Regions from separate parts of the Citrobacter sp. LJND-P06 genome, predicted to be linked through region 1. Evidence: predicted binding sites of a transcription regulator. Region 1 holds the regulator's gene; each other region holds the start of a gene.
The links. Region 1 encodes ArgR, which controls arginine synthesis, uptake and breakdown. Its sites were predicted from a motif close to ANTGAATAAAAATACANT; they were not measured.
Positions count from the first base shown of each region.

Region 2: a site for ArgR is predicted at 1,561-1,578, ahead of argF (ornithine carbamoyltransferase). Genes of this name have one in related genera too.
Region 3: a site for ArgR is predicted at 1,048-1,065, ahead of argC (N-acetyl-gamma-glutamyl-phosphate reductase). Genes of this name have one in related genera too.

Region 1 covers NZ_CP187317.1:456,928-460,206, forward strand. Annotated here, with positions in the region: gene ACO7SM_RS02190 (barstar family protein) at 1-158, shown strand, start outside; gene yhcN-B (DUF1471 family stress response protein YhcN-B) at 221-487, opposite strand; gene yhcN (peroxide/acid stress response protein YhcN) at 587-850, opposite strand; gene argR (transcriptional regulator ArgR) at 1,228-1,698, opposite strand; gene mdh (malate dehydrogenase) at 2,114-3,052, shown strand; gene degS (outer membrane-stress sensor serine endopeptidase DegS) at 3,126-3,279, opposite strand, start outside.
Region 2 covers NZ_CP187317.1:4,041,272-4,044,550, reverse strand. Annotated here, with positions in the region: gene ACO7SM_RS19120 (YhcH/YjgK/YiaL family protein) at 30-482, shown strand; gene argF (ornithine carbamoyltransferase) at 529-1,533, opposite strand; gene rraB (ribonuclease E inhibitor RraB) at 1,697-2,113, shown strand; gene miaE (tRNA isopentenyl-2-thiomethyl-A-37 hydroxylase MiaE) at 2,173-2,934, shown strand; gene ACO7SM_RS19100 (GNAT family N-acetyltransferase) at 2,948-3,279, opposite strand, start outside.
Region 3 covers NZ_CP187317.1:4,389,224-4,392,502, reverse strand. Annotated here, with positions in the region: gene argE (acetylornithine deacetylase) at 1-1,000, opposite strand, end outside; gene argC (N-acetyl-gamma-glutamyl-phosphate reductase) at 1,179-2,183, shown strand; gene argB (acetylglutamate kinase) at 2,191-2,967, shown strand; gene argH (argininosuccinate lyase) at 3,072-3,279, shown strand, end outside.

The DNA.
Region 1 (3,279 bases):
GGGAGATAGTGACCGGCGAAGTATTGCCGTTGCCGCTGGAAATAGAGTTTGTTCATCTACCTGAAAAGCAGCGCCGACGTTATGGGGCGTTGATTTTGCTGTTCGATGAAGCAGAAGAAGAGCTGGAAGGACAGCTACGTTTTAACGTTCGGATCTAAACGTCAGGTATAAAAAAGCCCCCGACAGGCGGGGGCAAGTCGTCGGACTAGACGACGAGGGTTTATTTATAGAGTTCTGCCGTGGCGTGCCACTGTGACCCTTCTTTCAGTTCAACCACGCGATAGCTGCTGGCGCCTGCTTTCTCGGCTTTAGCGGCGAGTTCCTGACGCATATCCATCGGCGAGCTACCAATCTGAGAAACAGAGATACTGCCCATGGATTGCAGATTTTGTGCTTCTTGCGCGTTGACCTGGTGTACGGCGGCGTTTGCGCCGAAAGAGAGAACGGAAGCCAGGCCGAGTGAAGCGATAAGATATTTAGTGTTCATTATAGACATTCCTCAATACGGTTAACTCAGCGGTTTGCAGGGTGTTCTTATGCGATATTCCCGCGAGTGACTGTTTGCATTAGCGATACCAGGCGTAACTTATTTGTACAGTTCTGCGGTGGCGTGCCAGTGGCTACCGCTACGCGCTTCGGTTATCTGATATGCGGAGGCGCCTTGTTGTTCCGCTTTTTTGTTCAGCATTTCATGCATGTCCATCGGTGAAGAGCCGACCGCGCTGACGGAAACCGAACCGATAGCTTCGCGGTTTTGCGCCTGCTGGGCATTGATGGAATCTGCGGCGAATGCACCGAATGAGAGAACAGACAGAATACTTAACGTAGCAACCGTTGTTTTGATTTTCATGATATTTACCTCGTCGAATTCTTTTATTGGGGTCTTTTGTTTCGTGACCCTCATCACAAAATCAAGTATACACTAGTCACGCGATTAATTAATACCCTGCTAATGGTTTAGTGGGTAATTAAGTATTAAAAAATATGGTTTTTATAATCACATGGAATTAAAAATGCGCCTGATGGCGAGTTTTTCGATTTAAAGCTAATAAATTCATAAAGATATGATATTTAACAAAATGTGCGTTTTTGAATTTATCATTGATTGGGTGAATGTGTTTCAGCGGTTAAACGCACTATTCGTTAAATTAAAAGCAGTGGAAACATGCGTGAAGCAGGGGGGAAGACAGGATTTTCCCCGCCGTGTATGGCGGCGGGGAGAGGGGATTACAGCTCTTGTTCGAACAGTTCGAGAATCGCTTCGTACAGATCTTTCACCGAGAAGCCATTAGCAGGGGTTGTGAAAATGGTGTCATCGCCCGCAATTGTCCCGAGGATACCTTCCGCTTTGCCCAGTGAATCCAGCAGGCGTGCGATCAGTTGCGCAGCGCCAGGGCTTGTATGGATCACCACAACGGCATCATTGAAGTCGATATCTAATACCAGGTTCTTTAACGGGCTGGATGTCGTGGGGACACCCAACTCTGCCGGGAGGCAGTACACCATCTCCATTTTTGCGTTGCGGGTTCGCACGGCGCCGAACTTTGTCAGCATACGTGAGACTTTGGACTGGTTGATGTTATCAAAGCCCTGATCCTGCAAAGCGAGGACGATTTCACCCTGTGAGCTGAATTTTTCTTCTTTAAGCAGCGCTTTAAACGCCTTTACTAATTCTTCTTGTTTTGCCGAGCTTCGCATAAGTCACCCGTAATATGGCGGTAGAAACAACATTATTGTGCATACAGATGAATTTTTATGCAAACAGTCTGCCTTGTTCGAGGCTGAAATAATGTTATGAAAGAGCGGAATTTTATCAAATTTCGTTATCAAGAAACATGCCTGTGTCACGGCTCGCAAATAAGGTTAAAAGTAAATTAAATGTTATCAAATTGATGTTGTTTTGAGGGGGGAGTAGGGTATATTGTCCGCACCTGTGGAAAAGTTGCTCTACTGCTGCAGTGGCTTTGGATTACGTAAATTAAATGCATAAAAGCCAAATTCGCGTGACTCCGCATTCTTGACACGTGAGTATTGTAATCATTAATTTTGTGAATTAAGGTCGCCGCCGCGGAGCATTAAACACTTAGCTTATCAATATAATAAGGAGTTTAGGATGAAAGTTGCAGTCCTCGGCGCAGCTGGCGGTATCGGTCAGGCGCTAGCATTACTGTTAAAGAATCAACTGCCTTCAGGTTCAGAACTCTCCCTGTACGACATCGCTCCAGTGACCCCAGGTGTGGCCACTGACTTGAGCCATATCCCAACTGCTGTGAAGATCAAAGGTTTCTGTGGCGAAGACGCAACCCCGGCACTGGAAGGTGCGGATGTGGTTCTGATCTCCGCGGGTGTGGCGCGTAAACCGGGTATGGATCGTTCCGACCTGTTTAACGTTAACGCCGGTATCGTGAAAAACCTGGTTCAGCAGATTGCGAAAACCTGCCCGAAAGCGTGCGTGGGTATTATCACCAACCCGGTGAACACCACTGTCGCTATCGCTGCAGAAGTCCTGAAGAAAGCCGGTGTTTACGACAAGAACAAACTGTTTGGCGTGACCACGCTGGACATCATCCGCTCCAACACCTTTGTTGCGGAACTGAAAGGCAAGCTGCCAACTGAGGTTGAAGTACCGGTGATTGGCGGACACTCTGGTGTGACGATTCTGCCACTGCTGTCGCAAATCCCTGGCGTTAGCTTCACCGAGGAAGAGGCCGCAGCCCTGACCAAACGTATCCAGAACGCGGGTACTGAAGTGGTTGAAGCTAAAGCCGGTGGCGGATCTGCAACCCTGTCTATGGGTCAGGCTGCCGCACGTTTTGGCCTGTCGCTGGTTCGTGCGCTGCAGGGCGAAAAAGGCGTTGTGGAATGTGCCTACGTTGAAGGCGACGGCCAGTATGCGCGTTTCTTCTCACAGCCGCTGCTGCTGGGCAAAAATGGTGTGGAAGAGCGCCAGTCTATCGGCAAACTGAGTGCCTTTGAGCAGAATGCGATGGAAGGTATGCTGGATACGCTGAAGAAAGATATCACCCTGGGCGAAGAGTTCGTTAATAAGTAAGCGAACCGCCATCAGTGAAAAAAAACCGGAGCATTGCGACTCCGGTTTTTTTGTCTCTGGCTTCGGGAAAGACTCAGTTCGTTGCCGGATATTCCTGAATGGTCACCTGCAGCGTCAACTGCTTGTCATCCCGCATGACGACTACCGAGATCTCCGAGCCAGGGCGAATTTCAGCCACCTGGTCCATCGTTTCCAGCGCGGAAACAGCAGGCTTGTTGTTCACCGAA
Region 2 (3,279 bases), 1.1 Mb from region 1:
AAACGACGTTTTAATTAATGGGGTGTAGGATGATCACAGGTAATATCCACAATCTGCAATCCTGGCTGCCGGAAGAACTGCGCCAGGCGATTGAATATATCAAAGCAAACGTGACGGATGCGACCGAAAAGGGTAAGCATGATATCGACGGCAGCCGCCTGTTCTATCTGATCTCAGAAGATATGACGGAACCGTTTGAGAAGCGCCGTGCCGAATTCCACGCCCGTTACCTCGATATTCAGATCGTGTTAAAGGGACAGGAAGGGATGACGTTCAGTACGCTACCTGCGGGTACGCCGGAGACGGACTGGCTGGCGGACAAAGACATTGCATTTTTGCCCGAAGGCATTGAGGAAAAAACCGTCGTGCTGAGCGAAGGTGATTTCGTGGTGTTTTATCCGGGTGAAGTGCATAAGCCGCTGTGCGCGGTGGGCACACCAGCGACAGTGCGTAAGGCTGTCGTGAAGATGCTGGTGGCATAATTTCCCCACATTTGCCGGATGGCACAGCGCCATCCGGCAACTCAACTTACTGGCTTAACGTCGCCACCATGACCGCTTTGATGGTGTGCATACGGTTTTCAGCCTGATCAAAGACAATGCTTGCCGGAGACTCAAATACTTCATCGGTGACTTCCATACCGCCATGCAAACCATACTCCTGTGCCATTTTCTTACCGAGGGTGGTCTGGTCATCGTGGAACGCGGGCAGGCAGTGGAGGAATTTCACCTGCGGGTTATCGGTCAGCGCCATCATCGCGCTATTCACCTGATATTCACGTAGCAGCGCGATACGTTCTGCCCACTTCTCTTTGGCTTCCCCCATCGACACCCACACATCGGTATAGATAAAGTCAGCGCCTTTTACGCCTGCCGCAATCTCTTCGGTCAGTGTGATATCACCGCCGTTTTTCTGCGCCATCGCCTTGCATTCCGCCACAAGGGACGCTTCCGGCCAGCAGGACGTTGGCGCAACCAGGCGTAGATTCAGCCCCGTTAATGCCGCCGCTTCCAGCATCGAATTGCCCATGTTGTTGCGCGCATCGCCTGCATACACCAGCGTCATTTCATTGAACGCTTTGCCCGGCAGATGCTCCTGCATGGTCAGCAGATCAGCCAGTAATTGCGTCGGGTGAAATTCATTGGTCAGGCCGTTCCACACCGGCACGCCAGCATACGCCGCCAGTGTTTCGACAATATCCTGGCCGTAGCCGCGATACTGGATGCCGTCGTAGATGCGCCCCAGCACGCGCGCGGTATCTTTGATCGATTCTTTATGGCCAATCTGGCTGCCGCTGGGGCCGAGGTAAGTCACGCGGGCGCCTTGATCGTATGCGGCAACTTCGAAAGAGCATCGGGTACGGGTCGAGTCTTTTTCGAAGATGAGCGCGATATTTTTACCGGTCAGTTTTGGCGTTTCGCTACCGTTTTTTTTATCGGCTTTTAGCTGCGCGGCGAGTTGCAGCAGAGTGGTAAGTTCAGCGGAGGTGAAATCAAGCAACTTCAAGAAATGCTTCTGATATAACGCAGACATGGTTCCCTCACATGGTTAAGACCACTTGTTGAATATAAATTCAATTTATATGGATGGTTATTCATTTGCAACCCTGTTTAACAAATCTTTGCTGGAAAGGTGGAGGCAATGTCAGCGGTATGTGACAATAAGAGTATCGGCAGGACATTATGAGGAATCAGCCATGGCAAACCCGGAACTACTGGAAGAGCAGCGTGAAGAGACGCGCTTGATTATTGAAGAATTACTCGAGGATGGCAGCGATCCCGACGCGCTGTACACCATTGAGCATCACCTTTCCGCAGATGACTTCGAAACGCTGGAGAAAGCCGCGGTCGAAGCGTTCAAACTCGGCTATGAAGTGACCGAGCCGGAAGAGCTGGAAGTGGAAGAGGGCGATACCGTCATTTGCTGCGATATCCTCAGCGAATGCGCGCTGAACGCTGAGATAATAGATGCTCAGGTAGAGCAACTGATGAATCTGGCAGAGAAGTTTGAAGTGGACTACGACGGCTGGGGAACCTACTTTGAAGACCCTAACGGCGAAGACGGCGACGATGAAGATTTCGTCGACGAAGACGACGACGGTGTGCGCCACTAAGTTCCAGATGCTATACGGTACGACAGCGCCTGCTGTCGTACCTTAATGATAGGTTGCCAATGGATTACCCGCAAATACTCTCCCCGGTTCTCTCTTTTCTGCAATGCCCAACGCCAACGGCGTGGCTCGATAAAGCCCGCGATCCGGCGAATCTCCCGCTGCTGTTAACTGACCACCTGGTGTGTGAGCTGAAAGCCGCGCAAACGGCGATGCTGCTGGTGCGTAAATATGTTGCGGATAAACAAGGCGCTGATGCGTTGCTCGCCTGGTTACAGCCCTACGAAGCGTTTGCCTTCCGCGAAGGGCCGGAGCCCGATTTCGTCGCCCTGCATAAGCAGATAGGCAAAAGCGCGATGCCGCAGACGGACGATCCGTGGGGGCAGGCGTTGATCGACAGTATGGTGCTGCTTATCAAAGAGGAGTTGCATCACTTCTGGCAGGTGCGCGAGGCCATGACCGCGCGCCAGATCCCGTATGTGAAGATCACCGCCAGTCGCTATGCCAAAGGGATGCTGAAAGAGGTGCGTACCCACGAACCGCTGACGCTGATTGATAAGCTGATTTGCGGGGCGTATATCGAAGCGCGTTCCTGCGAGCGTTTTGCCGCGCTGGCTCCCTTTCTCGATGAGCCGTTGCAGAAATTTTATCTCTCGCTGCTGCGTTCAGAGGCGCGTCACTATCAGGATTACCTGGCGCTGGCGCAGCAGGTGTCAAAAGCGGATATTACGCCGCGCGTGCGCTTCTTTGGTGAAGTGGAGGCGGCGTTAATCACCTCGCCGGACGACGAGTTTCGCTTTCACAGTGGAATCCCCTCTCCCTGAGGAGAGGGAAACATTATAGCACTTTCAGCATTCGCACTTCGCAATCGACATGGCCGGTGCAGCCAAGCGGCCCGTCGATATGCTCAAAGCCGAGATGTTCATACAGCGCAATCGCTTCTTTCAGAAAGGCAGTGGTTTCCAGATAACAACGCTTAAAACCCTGCGCACGGGCGTGATCGAGCGCCATCAGCGCCAGCTTTTTCGCCATCCCTTTGCCGCGGGCAGAAGGCAGGAAATACATCTTCTGCAATTCACAAATATCCGGCTCGCTACAGGAGAGTGGCGCAATGCCGCCGCCGCCCACAATTTTCCCCTCCTGCTCGAGCACCCAATAGGCATGGCCTG
Region 3 (3,279 bases), 730 kb from region 1:
CTTCGGTGCAGTAGTTCACCACATCCGTTTTCGTCCCCAGCAGCTTTTCGACCACCTCAACCAGTTGATGATTGGGCGGGCACTCGTAGCCTGGGATCGGTGGGTGCAATTCTGACACCGTCAGGCGACCCGGCCAGCGTTCGCTCACTGGCGCCAGAGCGTCATTGAGCAGGCCGTTAAGATCATTTAGCGTCATGCCCGGCAGCGGACGGATATCCATATGCAGTTCACAACAGGCGCAGATACGGTTCGCCGCATCGCCGCCATGAATATGACCCAGATTTAACGTCGGGTACGGGACGGTAAACGCTTCGTAGTGATAGCGCTCTTTCAGGTCGTCACGCAGTTGCATGATGCGGCCAATCGCGTCATGCATCAGTTCAATCGCATTCACGCCACGCGCCGGATCGCTGGAGTGCCCAGACTGACCCAGAATACGTATCGCGTTTGAAATATGGCCTTTGTGGGCGCGCACCGGTTGCAGCGATGTCGGTTCGCCAATAATCGCGCAGTCCGGGCGCAGAGAAGAGGTTTCTGCAAAATAGCGCGCGCCCGCCATGCTGGTTTCTTCATCGGCGGTCGCCAGAATGTAGAGCGGTTTTTTCAGCTTTGTGACATCCACGTCGCGCAGGGCATCGAGAATAAACGCGAAGAAACCTTTCATGTCAGCCGTGCCCAGACCGTAGAGCTTATTGTCGTGTTCGGTCAGCGTGAAAGGGTCGCGCGTCCAGCGTCCATCATCAAACGGTACGGTGTCGGTATGCCCGGCTAGCAACAGACCACCCGCACCGTGTCCGACACTGGCGAGCATATTGAATTTATGACGGGTTCCGGGGACGGGCTGAACGTCAACCTGAAAGCCCAAATCCGTAAACCATTCAGCCAGTAGAGTGATTAAAGACGCATTGCTTTGATCCAGCGCTTCTTCGGTTGCGCTAATCGATGGTGTGGCAATCAGAGCGCGGTAAATCTCGATAAATGGCGGTAAATCGTTTTTCATTGTTGACACACCTTAGGTCATGATAGTATCAATATTCATGCAGTATTTGTGAATAAAAATACAATAACGTTAAGCGTAATAAAACCCACCAAGTGTAAGGTGAGGTGAAAAACCTTAACCCGGTGAGGAAGATTCCCGTCTTCCCGATCACATAGACGTAAGAAGGTGAACAGCCCCGATGTTGAATACGCTGATTGTGGGTGCCAGTGGTTATGCTGGCGCAGAGCTTGTGACCTATGTAAATCGCCATCCTGATATGACCATAACCGCTTTGACCGTCTCAGCGCAAAGCAATGATGCGGGAAAGTTAATCTCCGATTTACATCCGCAGTTAAAGGGCATTGTCGATCTACCGTTGCAACCGATGTCTGATATTAGCGAGTTTAGCGCAGGGGTGGATGTGGTGTTCCTCGCCACTGCCCATGAGGTGAGTCACGACCTGGCGCCGCAATTTCTGGCGGCAGGCTGTGTGGTGTTCGACCTATCCGGTGCGTTCCGCGTTAATGATGCCGCCTTCTACGAAACATATTATGGTTTTACGCATCAGCACCCTGAACTGCTGGAGCAGGCGGTGTACGGTCTGGCCGAGTGGAACGCCGATAAACTGAAAGAGGCGAACCTGATTGCCGTTCCGGGGTGCTACCCCACGGCAGCGCAGCTTTCGCTAAAACCGCTGATTGATGCCGATCTGCTGGAGCTTTCCCAGTGGCCGGTGATTAACGCCACCAGCGGCGTGAGCGGCGCCGGGCGCAAGGCCGCAATTTCAAATAGCTTCTGCGAAGTGAGCCTGCAACCGTACGGCGTGTTTACGCACCGCCATCAGCCGGAAATCGCAACGCATCTGGGAGCCGACGTTATCTTCACGCCGCATCTGGGGAACTTCCCACGCGGCATTCTGGAAACCATTACCTGCCGCCTGAAACCGGGTGTCACGCAGGCTCAGGTCGGACAGGTATTGCAACAGGCGTATGGTGATAAACCGCTGGTGCGTCTGTATGACAAAGGCGTTCCGGCACTGAAGAACGTTGTTGGGTTACCGTTCTGCGATATCGGATTCGCAGTACAGGGCGAGCACCTGATTGTTGTGGCAACCGAAGACAACTTATTGAAAGGCGCAGCGGCGCAGGCCATGCAGTGCGCTAACATCCGTTTTGGCTTTGCCGAAACGCAGTCTCTTATTTAAGGGTGCAATGATGAATCCATTGATTATCAAGCTGGGCGGCGTATTACTGGATAGCGAAGAGGCGCTGGAGCGTCTGTTTACTGCACTGGTGGACTATCGTGAATCGCATCAGCGTCCGCTGGTCATTGTGCATGGCGGCGGCTGTGTGGTGGATGAGCTGATGAAAGGGCTCAACCTGCCGGTGAAAAAGAAAAACGGCCTGCGTGTGACGCCTGCTGACCAGATTGACATCATTACCGGCGCGCTGGCGGGGACGGCAAACAAAACCCTGCTGGCGTGGGCGAAGAAACATCATATTGCCTCTGTGGGTCTTTATCTTGGCGACGGTGACAGCGTAAAAGTGACTCAGCTCGACGAAGCGTTAGGCCATGTTGGACTGGCGCAGCCGGGTTCGCCTAAGCTGATTAACACCCTGCTGGAAAGCGGTTTTCTGCCGGTGGTTAGCTCAATCGGCGTGACCGAAGAAGGCGAGTTGATGAACGTCAATGCCGACCAGGCAGCAACCGCGCTGGCGGCAACGCTCGGTGCGGATCTCATTCTGCTCTCCGATGTGAGCGGCATTCTCGACGGGAAAGGCCAGCGTATTGCCGAGATGACCGCCGACAAAGCGGAACAACTGATTGAACAGGGCATCATTACTGATGGCATGATTGTGAAGGTGAATGCGGCTCTGGATGCGGCGCGTACGCTGGGTCGTCCGGTGGATATCGCCTCCTGGCGTCATGCGGAACAACTTCCGGCGTTATTTAATGGTACGCCGATCGGTACGCGTATTCTGGCGTAAGATTCTGTGCCGGATGGCGCTTTGCGTATCCGGCCAATGTGGGCTTGTAGGCCCGGTAAGCGCAGCGCCACCGGGCAAAAATTTGATTATTAAGGAAATTTGCTATGGCACTTTGGGGTGGGCGTTTTACACAGGCGGCGGATCAACGGTTCAAACAGTTCAATGACTCTTTGCGCTTCGACTATCGTCTGGCGGAGCAGGATATCGTCGGCTCTGTGGCCTGGTCCAAAGCGCTGGTGACCGTTGGCGTGTTGACCACCGACGAGCAGTTACAGCTTGAAGAAGCACTGAACAATCTGCTGGAAGAGGTAC